DNA from 4 places in the Chryseobacterium sp. X308 genome. Region 4 is predicted to be linked to each of the others. Evidence: riboswitches for the same ligand, from Rfam matches in the RefSeq annotation. Region 4 holds a riboswitch; each other region holds the start of a gene.

Region 1 (4,323 bases), 160 kb from region 4:
TTCGGAGTACTTCCTCCGGTTTCTATCCTGAATGAAGATCAGGCTCAATACCACTTCCTTTGCGGTTATACATCAAAATTAGCAGGAACTGAAAGGGGAATTACTGAACCTCAGCCATCTTTCTCTCCAGCATTTGGTGAAGCATTCCTTACATTGCACCCAACAATGTATTCTAAAACATTAATCGGTAAAATGAAGGAGCACGGAGCTAAAGCTTATCTGGTAAACACAGGTTGGAATGGTACCGGAAAGAGAATTTCTCTAAAAGATACCAGAGCAATCATTGATGCCATCATTGACGGTTCTATTGATAATGCTCCTAAAACTCAGGTTCCGATCATGAACCTTGAAATTCCTACTGAATTGCCAAACGTTTCTACAGGTATTCTAGATCCTAGAGATACTTATGAGAACGCTTCAGAATGGGAAGAAAAAGCAAAAGATCTTGCTTCAAGATATATCAAGAACTTTGAGCAGTACTGTGATACTGAAGAAGGTAAAAAATTAGTAGCTTCAGGACCTCAATTGCAGGAACAGACTATCTAATAGTTACCAATCAACATATAAAAAGCCTCATCACTGATGAGGCTTTCTTATTAGTATTTTTTACAACTTTCAATCAATTCATTCTGTTCATCCAGTTTCAGGACTGTTGATTTGATTGATTCTTCAGTCAGATATTTTATAATCATAAAATGCTTTGAAGAAAAGTAAGACTTTCCGTCCAATATTTTATCTAAATACTTTGGAGTAGTGAAGGTCATCCAATATTTTGTTTTGTCAGAAAATTCAATGGTGACTTCTATAGCAGATTCAGTATCCTCTACTATTTCATCATCAATATGAATGGAAATAATTTCCGGTTCTTTCTCCAAGCAGAAATAAAACTTAGAATACCATCTGAGCTTACCTTCATCATTCCAGATTCTTATATTTTCAGCATTTATTTCTTCAACGATATAAGATTTTCTTTTTGTTAATTGCCCGGAATATATGCCAATGCTTTTACAGTAAATCTTATCCTTTATCTTCATAAATTATTTTTCATAATCATCCGTGAAAATCTGTGAAATCCGTGGTTAAATAAAAAAATATAAGTTATTTTAAACTTAATAAGGCCAACCGATACCCATCCATTCCAAAGCCTGATAAGACCGCATCCGTATTAGCTGCTGTTACAGATTTCTGTCTGAATTCCTCTCTTTTATAGATATTGCTGATATGAACTTCTACTTTAGGTTTTTTGATATTTTTTAAACAGTCTGCAATTGCATATGAATAGTGAGTATAAGCCCCGGGATTGATCACTACTGCATCGAAGTCATCCTCCTGAAGCCTGTTAATAAGCTCGCCTTCAATATTAGACTGATAATATTTTATATCATGAACCTGAAACTCGGATTTCAAATTTTCCAAATAACTTTCCATAGAAACATTTCCATAGATTTCCGGTTCTCTTGTGCCTAAAAGATTGAGATTAGGCCCGTTGATGATTAAAACTCTCATACCATAAAATTAAAAACTTTTTTTAATTAATGGTCAAAAATTTCAATGTGATGTAGATTTGTTTCAATTGAGTTTTTAATAATGATATTTGTCATATTTAAATAAATGATAAAGCTTACAACTCCTTATTGTTATGGCTTTTATTAAAATTTTATGTTAATTATTAAAAATTTATCATGAAAAAACAATAAGTCTACTTGTTTTGTAGACTAAAAGTTTTTAGCTTTGCAACCATATTTCGATCGGCTTATAAAGAAAGATGGAGGGAACTGACCCTGTGAAGTCTTAACAACCTACCCTTGGGGCAAGGTGTTACGTTCAGCCTTTTAAGGAAAAATAAGCATTTGGTTTATCGTATTTATCGATGCCCTTTGCTGACTTTTCTGCAAAGGGTTAAATTTTAATATATGATAAATAAAATTGATTATGATTAGTAAAAATTTATTTAATTCTAAAGCCTGGATACCTCCGGTTGCGGCTTTTTTTCTGGGAGTCACCAGTTTAAGTGCACAGAATTCCAGACTGAAAAAAGATAGTCTTCATGAAAAGGAGCTTGATGAAGTCGTAGTGGTAGCTTACGGAAAAGCAAAAAGAAACAGCTATACCGGTTCTGTAGCCACCATTTCCAGTGATAAAATCAATAACAGACCTGTAACCAATATTACCAAAGCATTGGAAGGGCAGGTTGCAGGGATTCAGACTACCAGTGCCTCAGGGCAGCCGGGTGCGGTTTCTACTATCAGAATCAGAGGAATCGGTTCTATCAGTGCTTCCAGTGATCCTTTATACGTAGTAGACGGAATTCCTTTTGACGGAAATATTAACTCTATCAGCCCAAGTGATATTGAATCCATCAGTGTTTTGAAAGACGCTACAGCAAGTGCCTTGTATGGTTCAAGAGGGGCAAACGGAATTATCATCATCACTACAAAATCAGGAAAAAAAGGAGAAGCAAAAGTTAATTTTAATATCAGTCAGGGATTCTCCGGAAGAGCTGTCAAAGATTATGAACAGGTAAATACGGATCAGTACTTTCAATTATATTGGGAAGCGTTGAGAAACGGATATCAGTCCGGTAAAGTCTCTTCTCAGCAGGCTGCTCAGATGGCAACAGATAATCTTGTTTCTACTCTTGGAATTAATCCATATGGAACTGCTTATCCAAAACCGGTGGGAACAGATGGAAAATTATTGTCAGGGGCATCACCACTCTGGAATGATGACTGGAGAGATATTCTACAGAGAGTGGCCTCACGAAACCAGGTGGATCTTGATATCAGCGGAGGAAGTGATAAAAGTAATTACTTCTTTTCCCTTGGTTATCTGGACGACAAAGGTATGGCCATTGAATCTGGTTTTAAAAGATATAATACCAGGCTGAAAATTAATTCCGAAGTTAAAAAATGGCTGAATGTTGGAGTCAACTTAAGCTATACGAACAGTATTCAGCAGGCGCCTACTTCTTCGGATTCAAAAGCGAGTAATATCATCAATGCGGCAAGGTTTATTCCTTCATTCTATCCTTATTATGAGAGAAATGCAGACGGCACTTACGTTTTAGATGCCGACGGAAATCCAATTTATGATTTTGGAAAGTACAGGCCCACAAATGCACTTCAAAATCAGAATGCTGCTGCAACGTTGCCTTTAGATAAAAACGAAAATAAAGAAGATAACTTTTCAGGGAAAGGATTCATGGAATTCACTTTCTTACCGGAGTTGAAGTTCAAGACAAGTTTTTCTGTTGATCTGGTGAATTATAACGGACATTATTATTCAAATCCATTACTTGGGCAAGGTGCGGAAATTGGAGGTTCAGTGACGAAGACCAATACCAGAACACTTTCCTATACAACCAGCAATATTCTGACGTATGATAAAAAGTTTGGAAAGCATCATGTTAATGCATTAGCAGGACATGAATTCTACAAATACGATTATCAGACGATTTCAGGAACGAGAAGTCAGTTTTCACTGCCTTATTACTATGAGCCGGATGCTGCTTCTCTGCTGGGAAGTTTCAGTGGAAACAGTAATAAATTAAGCTTATTGAGTTTCCTTGGAAAAGTAGAGTATGACTACAATAATACTTACTTCTTATCTGCATCGGGAAGAGCAGACAGTTCTTCAAGATTTGTGAAAGATAACAGATGGGGCAGATTCTGGTCAGTGGGAGGTTCGTGGAAAATTTCGAATGAGGAATTTATTAAAAGCCTTAATGTTTTTAATCAATTAACACTGCGTGCCAGCTATGGAGGACAGGGAAACGATAAATTACTTAGACCTAACGGGCAGCCGCTTTATTATGCGTATCAGGAGTTATACAGGTTTATCAGCCTTGGTGGAGAACCGGGAACAACATTGGAGAAAACGTCTACCAATAATGTAAAATGGGAAACCAACCTTAATTTAAACGTAGGATTGGAATTCGCGATTCTGAATAACAGAGTTAAAGGAAATATTGAATACTTCAAAAGAAAAAGCCAGGATCTTCTGTTTAATATGCCGGTGGCACCATCGCTGGGAATCAGTGATTATCCTGCCAATATCGGAATCATTCAGAATACAGGGTTTGAATTTTCATTATTTACAACACCGGTTAAAAATGATGATTTCCAGTGGAATGTGGATGTGAACTTAAGTACTTTAAACAATAAAGTCACAAAATTACCTGGTGGTTCTCTTGTGGTAGGAACCAAGCTTTTAACGGTAGGAGGTTCTGTGTACGATTTCTTTATTCCTGAATGGGTTGGAGTAGATCCAAGCAATGGAAAGCCATTGTGGAAAACAGTTTCTACTGATGCCAGCGGAAACTCA
Region 2 (4,323 bases), on a different contig from region 4:
AATTAGCCTCTACCAGTTTTGCATCTTTATCAAAATATCTTGTTACCCCGGAAATATCATAGTTTTCAGCACGGGAACCCAATGTAAAATCAAATTTTTTCAGTTTAGCCTGAAACTCTAAATACGTTGAAGCAGTCTGTCTCTGATATTCCAGATTGGTCAGTCCAAAACTTTCTGTATCATAATCCTGTCTTTCATACAATCCTCCAAAACTTACCTTTCCACCGTCAAGAAGCTTGATTGGCTGTGCGTAATCTACTTTAAAGTTGGCAATATTCATCACGGATTTATTATTCAGAATATCCTTTAATCCATTGGTAGGGCTATCAAGAGGTTCATTGGGATAAGCTAGAAATGTCCCATCCTGAAAGTAATTATCCTGAGAAAATTTGCTGTCTGATCTCGTATACCCAAACTGGAAATCCAGTTTTTGAGATTTGTCAGCAAAACGTTTCTGATAGGTTACAACCGCTTCCTGTCTCAAATTATTGGTATGGGCAACGTCAGAAGAAGTATAAAAAGCTTCTTGTAAATCTTTCGGGTTTCTCTTGAACGGTAAATCTCCATGCCCGTCACTTAAAGTATAGTTGTCATTATTATTGTGATAAATATCGTAGTTCAATAATAACCTGTCCTGTCCCAGATCAAAAGTTAATCCGGATTTTGCAAAATATCCGCGTGCGTATCTATCGGTATGGCTTGTTAGAAGCTCATCCTGCTGGCCATTCAGCATACTTTCACGGTAATTCTGCCCAACATTCAGCTGCCATCCGAAATATTTATTTCTTGCATTTAAATTAACAGAATTAGTCGTTCTGCTTCTGTATTGGTCATAATTTGTAAAAGAATAATTCCCTGAATACGTAGCGGTTAAATATTTATTTGCATTTTTGTTGGTGATGATATTCATGATGGCACCTCCGGAAGTTGCCGGAAACTCAGCACCTGGCTGGGTGATCACTTCAATTCTCTCTACGGAATTAGCCGGCATTCCCTCCAGGAAAGAGTTCAGTTCATTGGAAGTGATGTTCAGAGGTCTTCCGTTAAGATATACTTCCAGCATTTTTCCCTGATACATCATCCCGGCAATATCGGTAGATACAAGTCCTGGAAGTTTTTTAATTCCTTCCAGAACGTTTCCGTTATTCAGCTGAGGCTGCTCAGAAAAGTCAAAAATAGTACGGTCTGCTTTTTGTTCAACGGCTTTTTTAGTTTTGGTAATGACTACGCCTTCAATTTGTTTTTCCTGTGGTTTATTATTTTTTTCTTGTGAAAAAACAAAAACAGAGCTTAGTAAGGATAAAGCGAAAATTGTTTTTTTCATAATGTTTTACTGTTATCCGGTTAGACGCTGAAAAAGATAATTTGTTACGCTAAAATGTTGAAAATCGAAAATTTAGGCTAAATTTTTTTTATTTCGGAAATAATTATATCTTTGCCAGGTAATTATCAAGAATCTCTAGATGGGATAGCAACCTGCAAAAACAAGCAAGGTGCTGCAATCGATAAGCCGGATCTTCCGGAAAAAATGTTTATCATTCTATCATTACTCCCATCTTGAATTTTTGTTTTAAAGTTAAAATCAAATGTTTAAAGACAAGGGAAATCACATTCCATCAGTAATTTTTTATTCTTCAGATCATGAAGTGAGCCTTCATTACTCTGATATGTTCTCATGCCATTTCTACATGCGCATGTGTTGTTGCTTCTAGCCTTTTCTATTTCTAAAAAATAATACAAACATTTCGAATTCTATGGTAACCTTACAATTTAGGGCTACAGGATCTGTATTGCTTAAAAAACAAATTTCATTAACAAAAAAGTACACAACAAACATGCATAATTTCAAAAAAAGAATTTTTATTCCTTCTATCGTGCTTATTTCTTCATTTTATTACGCACAGACGGACACTTTACAATCGAAGAAAATAGAAGATGTAGTCATCCTTGGGTCCAGGGGTTCCGGAAGATCTTTGACCGATACTCCTGTTCCGGTGGACATCATTAATATATCTAAAATTTTAAAACAGAGCCCGACGAATAATATCAGCCAGGCTTTAAACTATATCGTACCTTCATTTTCATCTACATCACATACTGTAAATGACGGAACTGATTTTGTGGATCCGGCACTGTTGAGAGGGTTAGGACCGGATCAGGTTTTGGTATTACTCAATGGAAAAAGAAGATATCAGTCTTCACTGATTAATGTTACCCTTACACCGGGAAGAGGTTCTGTGGGAACCGACCTTAATGCTATTCCTGCTTTTGCATTGGAAAAAATAGAGGTTTTAAGGGATGGAGCTTCTGCCCAGTATGGCTCTGATGCTATTGCGGGAGTGATAAACCTGGGACTGAAAAAAAGGCTGGGACTTTCCGGACAGGTATTTTTAGGTGGATATGCTTCACCTGTTGCCAATAATTTCTCCGGAGGGGTAGACGGACAGACTGTTTCTGTAGACCTTAATTATGGTGCTAAAATAGGGAAATCCGGATTTTTTAACATTACAGGTTCTGCGCAATACCGTGATCCTTATTCCAGAGCTGGAGTCAGGGAAGGAGATATTTTCAACGCCTATAATGCCATTAATTACCGGGCATTACAGGATGGAGTGAATATTGACGGGCTCTATAAAAATATTACCAATACTTCCAATACTCAGCAAATCATCAATACCATTAAACAGTATGCGACTAAGGTTGGATATTTTGCACCTGATTTTCAATCTCAGATTTCCGGGGCAAACAGCATTTCTGAACTTCAAAAAGTATTGGGTAAAGATTTTACCTCTGAGGAGCTTAATTACAGAGGATTGGAGAGAAAAGATTTCAGTTTGAGAGCCGGGCAGTCTAAACTACAGTCCGGACAGCTCTTCTTCAACTCTGAAATTCCTGTGAATGACGAATGGAAGGTTTATTCATTTGGTGGCTACAGCTACCGTCTTGGAAATGCAGGAGGATTTTACAGACTTCCGAACAATGAAAGGAATATTAATGGAGTTACTCCCAACGGATATCTGCCTCAGATTGAAGCCTCTGTAAATGATTATTCCCTTGCTGCCGGAATTAAAGGAAAATGGGATGGCTGGAATGTGGATTTCAGTAACACATTCGGGAAAAATGTTTTCGGTTTTGGTGTTGTCAATACTTTTAATGCATCACTTACAGATAGTTCTCCAAGAACTTTTGATGCCGGAGGATCTGAATTCTCACAAAATACTGTCAACCTTGATTTCTCTAAGAAATATGATGTTCTGAAAGGGTTGAACATTGCGTTTGGTGGTGAATACCGGCATGAAAATTATAAAGTAAATGCAGGAAAGGAAAACTCTTATGCTTCCTACGACATCTATGGCCGGGTAGTAACAGCCAAAACCCCTGAAAATGAAAAAGTAACCGATTTTTTTGGAAGTGTAAGACCCGCAGGAGCTCAGGTTTTCCCTGGCTTCAGTCCTGAAAATGCAGTTTCCGGAAACAGAAACAGTATTGCAACTTATGCTGATGCAGAACTGGAAATTACCGATAGATGGTTATTGGAAGGAGCTGTACGGTATGAGAATTATTCAGATTTCGGATATACATTCAATTATAAGGTGGCAACCAATGTAAAACTGGCTTCCAATCTCAACTGGAGAGGAGCTGTTTCTACTGGGTTCAGAGCGCCTTCATTAGCACAAATCTATTACAGTTCTACCTCTACGCTGATTCAGCAGGGAAAGACAACACAGGTAGGTACTTTCAGAAATAATTCTGAGGCTGCACAGGCATTGGGTATTCCAAAATTAAAACAGGAAACCTCACAATCCTACAGCACAGGAATTACCTGGAAGATTCCGGCATTAAGCCTTACTTTCACAGCGGATGCTTATTTAATAAAGATTAAAGACAGAGCCGTACTGACCGATCTCTTCTATCGCCCTGATGGTAATTTTACTCCTGGCTCGGATCAGGCCGTTCTACAGGATGCTTTTGATCTTGCCAGAGCCAGCGCTGCCAACTTTTTTGCCAATGCAGTAGATTCTCAGACAAAAGGGTTGGATATCACCATTTCCCAGAACTCAAAAATCTCATCCGGAATTTCCCTGGAGAATAATCTGGGAATCAATTTTAATCAGACTAAAAGAATCGGGGATATCCACGCTTCTCCTAAATTGGTAAGTCAGATCAATAATTATTTCTCAGAACCGAACAGAATCTATTTTGAAGAAGCTGTACCCCGTGTAAAAGCTACATTGGGCAATACGGTAAGAGTTTCCGGCTTTACTTTCGTACTGCGTAATTCTTTCTTTGGTAAAGTGACCGATGCAGATGTTGTGGATGCTA
Region 3 (4,323 bases), on a different contig from region 4:
AATAACTATTCTGTCTTTTACTTTAATAAAATAGCCATCTATTGTAATGAACAGTCCTTTTAATGGCTTCAGAGTAAATCCAGCACTTGCATTGACAGAAGTTTCCTGCTTGAGTTTATCAAACCCAAGAATTCTGGCAGCTTCACTATCGTTGCTGAATATTCCTTTGGTAACAATCTTAGAACCCGAAGTAGAAATATCCGCATAGGAATTATTAAAATACTGCTGTTGAAGCGAGGGAGCCCTGAATCCTGTCCCAACAGCGGCTCTTACCGCATAGTTTTTTACAAACTCATATCGTACAGCGAGTTTTCCATTCAAGGTGTTTCCGAAATCTGAATAATTTTCAAATCTGGCAGCGGCATCAATATTCAGTTTTTTATCCAAATCATAGGAAACATCTGCATATACTGCCGTGGAATGTCTGTCTTTCTTCAAGGCATTGTTCGGAGAAAATCCGATAAAGGATTGAGATCCGCCTGCTCCAAGTACTGTTGATCCTTCAGTGGCAACATTTCCATTGATGTCATATTGGGTATAAGAAGCTTCATCACCAGCTTTGATCTGGTATTGTTCAAACCTGAACTCACCACCGAAAGCAATATTGAAACGGTTTATATTTTTGGAAACATCAAGATTAATGGTATTCTGCAGAAAACTATGGGTGCCTGCATAAAAACTTGTCGGCGATTTTGCTCCCAGAGAAGCATTATTGGTATTGCTTACCTTATAATTGAAAATATTGCTTCCAAAGGTGTTACTAAGGTCAAATAGCCAATCGTTAACATTATATTTTGCACCTACGGCATAAGAAACATCATATACCTGAGACCCAAGAACCGCCTGAAAACCATTCGGATAAATGGATGAAACCACATTAGACTTTTCGCTTGGCAGTCTTCTGAAACCAAACCCTTCTCCTTCTTTAATACTGAAACCTCCGAAAGAATAGAGTTTAAAATGATCATTAAAAGGATATTCTGAATTGAAAAACAACTGTCCCTGTCTGATCTGGGCATCTCCGATCTGAAAATTAAAATCATCACGGGTCAACCCTCTTTTTTCAATTTCGGCATCATCCGCAGCTCTGGCTGCTTTTACCGCTTCAGCGTCACCAGCAAATTCATAAGCAAAATTATCGCCGAAAATATCCAGATCGTGATTTTGAGTTCTTGTGGTTTTTCCTCTGTGGCTTAATTGCAGGGATAGATTGATATAACCATCTTTTTTTCCTAATGAAGTACCATAGTTGACTCCTGCCTGATAAGTATCTCCATCATTTCTTCCGCTTAATCCGTAAGTAAGACTTGCTGAAGCTCCGGCATTTTTCTTAAGAATAATGTTGATCACTCCGGCAATAGCATCAGAACCATATTGTGCAGCAGCTCCGTCTCTTAACACTTCTATTCTATCAATAGCAATTACGGGAATGGTACTCAAATCTGTTCCTACGGAACCATTTCCTACGGTATTCTGATAATTGACCAATGAAGTAGTATGTCTTCTTTTTCCGTTAAGCAATACGAGAACCTGATCGGGGCCCATTCCTCTTAATGTTACGGGATCAATATGCTCTGTGCCATCAGAAGCAGACTGCCTCACTGCATTAAACGACGGAATCACATAATTCAGGAGATCCTGAGCGGTCATTTGCGGAGCGCTTCTCTGGATTTTATCGATATTGATAACATCTACAGGAACCGGTGTCTCCAGCTTTGTTCTTTTGACATTACGGTTTCCGACGATGATAACATCTTCGATCTGTTTTCCTTTTTCCTCACTTTCCTGAGCAGCTACCAGAATTGCTCCAAGCAATAGTACAGCTGTGCTTAATTTTTTCATTTTTGTTCTTGCCAATTAATACTACCAATCTGACGGATCTTTCCGCAGATACACAAGACTTCAAGAAATGGAATTCATATAGAGTATTGACTTCAATTATCTCTCCCAAAGGGTTGGAATTAGCACCTTTACACGCTGGAATTGTGCAGGTTGCTAAGGTTTCACCGGGCCAAATCCCTCCACCTTTCTTGATAAATCTACTGCAAAAGTAGACTATTTTTCTGAACTTACAAAAAAAGGCAAATCTGCTGATCCGCAAATTTGCCTTTTATTTTGTATGAACTTGTTTAAACTTTTTATTTTTGAACCATTAAGATTTAATAAGAGTTTAAGAGGAGTAAGAGAAACTTAAAAATCAGAATGATTAACCTTAACTATACTTTATTTCTTAATCCTTCTTAATGGTTTTTTAAGATATTCAATATTTTTTATAAGTCTAGGCAACTTCACCTTTTGTTTTATTTAACAATCATCTTTTGAATGGCTATTCCTGTCTCTGATTTCAACTGTACCAGATAAGTTCCTGCCGGATAACTGATTTTCGCTTCATAGATGCCATTTTCTTTATCCAGTTTGAAAGAATCCATTCTTTTGCCAGTCATATCAAAAATTGAAATTTCCCCATTTTTTGCTTTATTGAAAACCAGTTTAGCGATTCCATTTCGGACAGGATTATCTGCAATCTGAAGGGATAGTTTATTGGCTGCATTGGTATCTACAGTAGACAACGCTCCTGCATAATTTCCAAAGATTCTGAATTCTCCGGGCTGTAAAGTGATCGGAGCCGTTGTGGAAACTATATTCGAAATACTGTTATCCATCAGATTCTGCCATTGACCTGTGTAAGGGAAATAAGGCACTACATTCTGTGCGGAAGTCGTGTAATTGCCCAATACGACAACATTCTTTATTCCTGTTGTAATAGAGGCATCATACACATAAATTCTTGTGATCAGGCCATTGGGATCGTTCGTAAGATTGTTGGATTCTATAGTATAGGTTTTAGATTTAAAAACCGGATAGGTATTCCTGATATTGATGATTTTAGCCCATGTATCGTAGACTGCTTTTCTATTCACATCAGTATCATACCCCAGCGTAAATGCAACAGGTTTCTCATCGGTTCTGCATCCGCTGTCTATCGTACCGTTTGCACATCTGTTGATGCTGAATTCATATCCTAATTCTCCAAACTGCCAGATCATTTTCGGACCAGGAATAGTAAAGAACGTTGCCCCGAAAGTTTTCATTCTTTCAAGAGCGGTATTCAGGTTTTTTACATCATAGCTTCCGTTCGCTGCACCGTATGCAAGGTTTTTAAACATCAGTCTTTCTTCATCGTGGCTTTCTCCGTAACCTACGCCACTCAGATTGGTAAATCCGTGAAGACTGTGGTTCATTCGGTCGTAATTGCTGTTTTCCTTATATCCCATCGTATTCTGATTGTAAGGATCTGTCTGTTTATTCCAAAGCATAACGCCTTTTCCTTCTGCTATTCTGTAATTCGCCCATTGCTGCTCTTCTGCATCAGTTCCAAGGTGTTCGAAGATCATGTACGAGTTGGGATCAATCGCCCATTGTCTGTCTGCATAATGTTTCATGATGTCTACTCTGTCCTGCTGATAGGCATTGGTACAGGCTTCATCATTTTCGGAACAGCTTTGCGTAAATCCTTTGGTTAAATCCCAGCGGAAGCCATCTATGTGATATTCAGTCAGCCATTGCTCAAGACATCTTTCAACGTAATATTGCGTTGAAAGGCTGGTATGGTTAAAATCGTTAAATACATTGTATGAATGTTTCGGAACCTGATTAAAGTAAGGATTGTTGGCTGCAACATTTCCATAGCCATCACCATCCGGATCAATATTCCAGAGTCTTACCAGAGGTGAACGCCCTGTAGCATGATTAAATGCTACATCCAGAATGACTGCAATTCCGTTCTGGTGGCATACATCTACAAATTCTTTGAATTTTTCGGGAGTACCGTAGGCTTTGTCCAGTGCATAATGGAAAGAAGTATTGTATCCCCAGGAAAGATTGCCGTCAAATTCCATGATCGGAAGCAGTTCTATAGCATTGATTTTCAAATTCTTTAAATAGGAAATTTTATTGATCAGTGACTGCCAGTTCTTTTCCTGTGTGAAATCTCTCAATAATAATTCATACACTATAAGATCCTGTTTCGCAGGTCTTTGAAAATTGGTAACCTGCCAGTTATAAGCGGTCTGGCCTGTTTTAAATGTTGACACTTCAAAAGCCTGTCCGGCAGGAAATGCAGGTAAGTTTGGATAGGTAGAAGCGGAAATCCACGGATCATCATAAGAGGAAAGAATTTGTGGCGAATAGGGATCTGCTACTTTTCTCAAATCATTGGTTCTGTATTGGAAGGTATAGAGTTGCTGAGGTGTAATTCCATTGAGCTCAATCCAGTACAGATCGGGATTTGTGGTGTCTTTTTTCATTAAATAGGTATCATTC
Region 4 (4,323 bases):
CTTCATACACCTGATAATATTGGGCAAGTTCCATCGCAATACGCATCATATTCAATGCATACATGGCCATCCAGCTGGTTCCGTCTGCCTGTTCGAGGTGCTGGCCATCCTTTAAAACCATATTCCGGTCAAAAGCTCCGATATTATCGAGACCCAGGAAACCTCCACCGAAAATATTTTTTCCGTTTTTATCCTTTCGGTTCACCCACCACGTGAAATTGAGCAGGAGTTTCTGGAACACTTTTTCTAAGAATAATAAATCCGGCTTTCCGTTATTTTTTTCATCAATTTTAAAAACACGGAAACAAGACCATGCGTGCACCGGCGGATTCACATCACTCATATTCCACTCATACGCAGGAAGCTGTCCGTTAGGGTGCATATACCATTCTTTCGTAAGCAGTAACAGCTGTCCCTTGGCAAACTCTGCATCGATGATGGAAAAAGGAACACAGTGAAACGCCAGGTCCCACGTTGCATACCATGGATATTCCCATTTATCAGGCATGGAAATAATATCCTTGTTATGCAGATGATTCCACTCTGTATTTCTTACATATTCATTGAAATTTCTTGGCGCTTCAAAATTAGGATCACCTTTCAGCCATTTTCCGATATTATAATGATAAAACTGTTTGTTCCAGAGAAGCCCGGCAAAAGCCTGTCTCTGTACATTTCTCTCATCTTCGTTAACGGTATCACTCTGAATTTCCTGATAAAACTCTTCAGCTTCAGTCTGCCGGGCATTGAAAATTTCATCAAAGTTTTCAAAAGGCTCATCGGCTTCATCCGGGCACAATCTGAATTCAAAAACCTTTGATTCTCCGGCTCCGATAAGCTCATCGATCAGGAAAGAAGCTTTTGTCCCCTTTTTTTCAGGGTTTACCGTATCCGTTTGATGGATAATATAATTATTGATTCCGTCTTTGAAATAGGTGTTTTCAACTGCAGGAGCTCCGTAAAGCTTAGAAGTATTGGTTTCATTATCACAAAATACACTTTGTGCATTTGAATTTCTGGAATACAGCTTCCTGATCGAAATACTGTCGTGGGCAATATTGATACTTCCGTCATGAGAAGCATTGAGTTCTGCCTTATAGGTGTTGTATCCCCATTTCCAGTTATTTCTGAACCATGCTGTAGGTGCCACCACAATAGGTGCCTCATGCTGGCTTCGGTTACAGACCGTTACCCTGGCCAGAATATCATTGTGATCAGCCTTACAGTATTCAATGAAAATATCGAAATACTCATCATTATCAAAAATCCCGGTGTCGAAAAGCTCATACTCAGGCTCCTTTTTGCTGCGTTTTCCATTTTCGGTTAGAATATCATCATAAGGAAACTCATTGATCGGGTACTTATACAGCATTTTCATATAGCTGTGGGTAGGCGTATTATCCAGGTAATAAAAGATTTCTTTGATGTCTTCCCCATGGTTTCCCTGAGGATTGCTCAAGCCAAAGAATCGTTCTTTTACCATTTTATCTTTCTTGTTCCAGAACGAAAAAGCAAAGCATAAAAGCTGCTTTACATCAGAAATTCCGGCAATACCTTCTTCGCCCCAGCGGTAGGCGTAGCTTTCGGCATTATTATGATTGGTAAAATTCCAGGCATTCCCGTTCGGGCTATAATCTTCACGTACATTTCCCCACTGCCGGTTGCTTACATAAGGTCCCCAGTTTTTCCATTTGGTATCTTGTAATCTATCTTTTTCGGCGGTCATATGGCATCATTTTTCAATACGAAGTTAGTTTTTTTGAGAAGTAATTCCAATTTTTTTCATCTGAACAATTATTAATATGGTCTTGGAATACTTGTATTTAAGGGCTTTTTTAAATATTAAAATAATTTTTTTTTGAAATTAAAAGAAAAGAACTACCTTTGCACCATTCGTTCATTCAAATATTGAAAATGTTATCAAGAAAGGTTGAGGGATTAGACCCTATGAAACCTTAGCAACCCTTTGCGCAAGCAAAGAAGGTGCTACGTTCTACCAAATAATTTTGGACAGATAACTCACTGAAGTTCTTTTTCAGCCATTTCCTGTGGCATTTTCAATTGTATTAAAATTTAATAGAATTGAAAACAGAACTAAACTATATTAATCTTTCTTATCAAACTCATTCCCAAAAGGAATACCATATCCCGTTGAGCTATCAGCTCTTTGGGAAAGATCTGTTTACAGCCCCAGTTATCTTAATCAACCATGCTCTTACCGGAAACTCAAATGTATCCGGAGAAAAAGGCTGGTGGAAACAGCTGGTAGGAAAAAATCAGATTGTTGATACCGATCAATATACCGTTCTGTGCTTCAATATACCAGGAAACGGATACGACGATTTTTTAATTGAAGATTATGAAGACTTTACTCCTTCAGATATCGCTGCGATATTTCTGAAAGGGCTTGAAGTTTTACAGATCAAAAACTTATATGCCATTATGGGAAGCTCTCTGGGAGGAGGAATTGCCTGGGAAATGCTGGCCCAGCAGCCGGATCTTGCGGAGATTTTTATTCCTATTGCCTGCGATTACAGAACGCACGACTGGCTTCATGCACAGTGTCTGGTTCAGAAATTTTTATTAAATGATAAGGAAGAACCATTACAGAAGGCAAGAATTCATGCTATGTTGTGTTACAGAACTCCACAGTCGCTCAATGACAGATTTCAAAACCAATATAATCAGGAAAAACAACGCCTGGAATCAGAAGACTGGCTGGTTTATCATGGTAATGCACTAAACGAAAGATTTAGTTTAAAAGCTTACAAATTGATGAATCATCTCTTAATGAATATAAATGCTGCTGATACAGCACTGGAGAACATTCAGGCACGAATGCACATGATCTCCGTAGATACAGATTTATTTTTCCCGGCTTCTGAAATCCGAATGTGTTTTGAAAACTTAAAAGAGAAAAATAAAGATGTTTCTTATCACGAGATCCAATCTATACATGGGCATGATGCCTTCCTAATGGAATATCAACAATTAAATAATATCATTAAAAACATTTTATAGAAGTAATGAAAAATGCTAACGAAATAAAATTTTTGAAGAACAGATCAATCGTCAAATTTGAAGGAGAAGATTTCCTGGGAGAAATCGGGATTGACGGACGAATTTTTAAAGCGCTTACTTTGGCGCGTATCAGTGTAGGAGTAATCTCTCAGCAGGCCGTAGAAAACGGAATCTCTATTCTGGTTCATGAAAATGATGCAGAGAAGGCAGTGGCTTGTCTTATCGATGAATTTGAAGCAGAAAGAAAATCAGGAAAAGTTTCTCAGATTTATAGTATCAATAATGTTTCTGTGATTGGTTTTGTAGCAGAAGATTTCAATAAAGTTTTTGCTGAGCTGGCAAGAAATAATGTTTTCCCGTTACTTTTAAATCAGGTGGCAGGAGAAAACAGAGTCAATATCGTAGTGACCTCTTCGCAGGATGAAAAAACAAGAAATATCATAGAATCTGAAATTTTCAAAAAGCCAAAGACCGTTCATCTGGCAATTATTGGTCACGGAAACGTAGGTAAAACCTTGATAGAACAGGTACTTGAATCTGCAGAAGAAATTAAAAAACGTAAAAAAATAGACCTTAAAGTAGTTGCGGTAGCCAATTCAAAGAAAATTGCCTTCAATAAAAAAGGGTTTGATGCCAATTGGGGCGATGAGGTTTTAACAGCAGAACGGCCGTCAAATGTTGAAGAACTGATTAATTTCTCCAACGAAAATCAACTGGAAAATCTGATCGTTGTGGATAACACAGCAAGCAAAGATTTTGTTAAAAACTATCATGCCCTGGCAGAAAACGGTTTCGATCTGGTTTCTTCCAACAAGATTTTCAATACCCTTCCGATAGAAGAATACAGAAAACTAAGATATACGTTGAATAAAAATAACAGACGTTACCTGTATGAAACCAATGTTGGGGCTGGATTACCTTTAATTGATACCATCAAATTACTGCACCTTTCAGGAGAAAATATCACAAGAATCAAAGGCGTATTCTCAGGAACATTGAGCTATGTGTTCAATAATTTTTCTTTGAGAGATGATAAATTTTCAACCATCATCAACGAAGCTTTGGAAAAAGGATACACAGAACCGGATCCGAGAGAAGATTTATCAGGAAATGATGTAGCACGAAAATTATTGATCCTGGCGAGGGAATTAGACTTAATCAACGAGTTCGGAGATATCAATATTCAAAACCTGGTTCCGGAAAGCTTACTGGAGGTTTCAAAATCAGAATTCCTTTCAAGACTGGAAGAACTGGACGAAGAATATCAGAAAATAAAAGAAAACCAGGAGCCCGGACATGTAT

What was found. A riboswitch is a leader RNA that binds a small molecule or an ion and turns the genes downstream of it on or off. The one in region 4 is predicted to bind S-adenosylmethionine.
Region 1: linked by a shared signal. The riboswitch ahead of LIV57_RS00845 (SusC/RagA family TonB-linked outer membrane protein) and the one ahead of LIV57_RS00060 (alpha/beta fold hydrolase) in region 4 are both predicted to bind S-adenosylmethionine.
Region 2: linked by a shared signal. The riboswitch ahead of LIV57_RS11140 (TonB-dependent receptor plug domain-containing protein) and the one ahead of LIV57_RS00060 (alpha/beta fold hydrolase) in region 4 are both predicted to bind S-adenosylmethionine.
Region 3: linked by a shared signal. The riboswitch ahead of LIV57_RS11475 (TonB-dependent receptor plug domain-containing protein) and the one ahead of LIV57_RS00060 (alpha/beta fold hydrolase) in region 4 are both predicted to bind S-adenosylmethionine.

What each region holds. Positions count from the first base shown of each region.
Region 1 is NZ_JAJFZH010000001.1:169,628-173,950, reverse strand. It holds gene pckA (phosphoenolpyruvate carboxykinase (ATP)) at 1-546, shown strand, start outside; gene LIV57_RS00855 (hypothetical protein) at 597-1,034, opposite strand; gene LIV57_RS00850 (type II 3-dehydroquinate dehydratase) at 1,099-1,506, opposite strand; SAM riboswitch class I at 1,751-1,849, shown strand; gene LIV57_RS00845 (SusC/RagA family TonB-linked outer membrane protein) at 1,933-4,323, shown strand, end outside.
Region 2 is NZ_JAJFZH010000008.1:104,218-108,540, reverse strand. It holds gene LIV57_RS11145 (outer membrane beta-barrel protein) at 1-1,324, opposite strand, end outside; SAM-I-IV-variant riboswitch at 1,442-1,539, shown strand; gene LIV57_RS11140 (TonB-dependent receptor plug domain-containing protein) at 1,836-4,323, shown strand, end outside.
Region 3 is NZ_JAJFZH010000008.1:178,957-183,279, forward strand. It holds gene LIV57_RS11475 (TonB-dependent receptor plug domain-containing protein) at 1-1,842, opposite strand, end outside; SAM riboswitch class I at 1,936-2,040, opposite strand; gene LIV57_RS11480 (alpha-amylase family glycosyl hydrolase) at 2,301-4,323, opposite strand, start outside.
Region 4 is NZ_JAJFZH010000001.1:12,486-16,808, reverse strand. It holds gene LIV57_RS00065 (MGH1-like glycoside hydrolase domain-containing protein) at 1-1,726, opposite strand, end outside; SAM riboswitch class I at 1,915-2,021, shown strand; gene LIV57_RS00060 (alpha/beta fold hydrolase) at 2,083-3,021, shown strand; gene LIV57_RS00055 (ACT domain-containing protein) at 3,027-4,323, shown strand, end outside.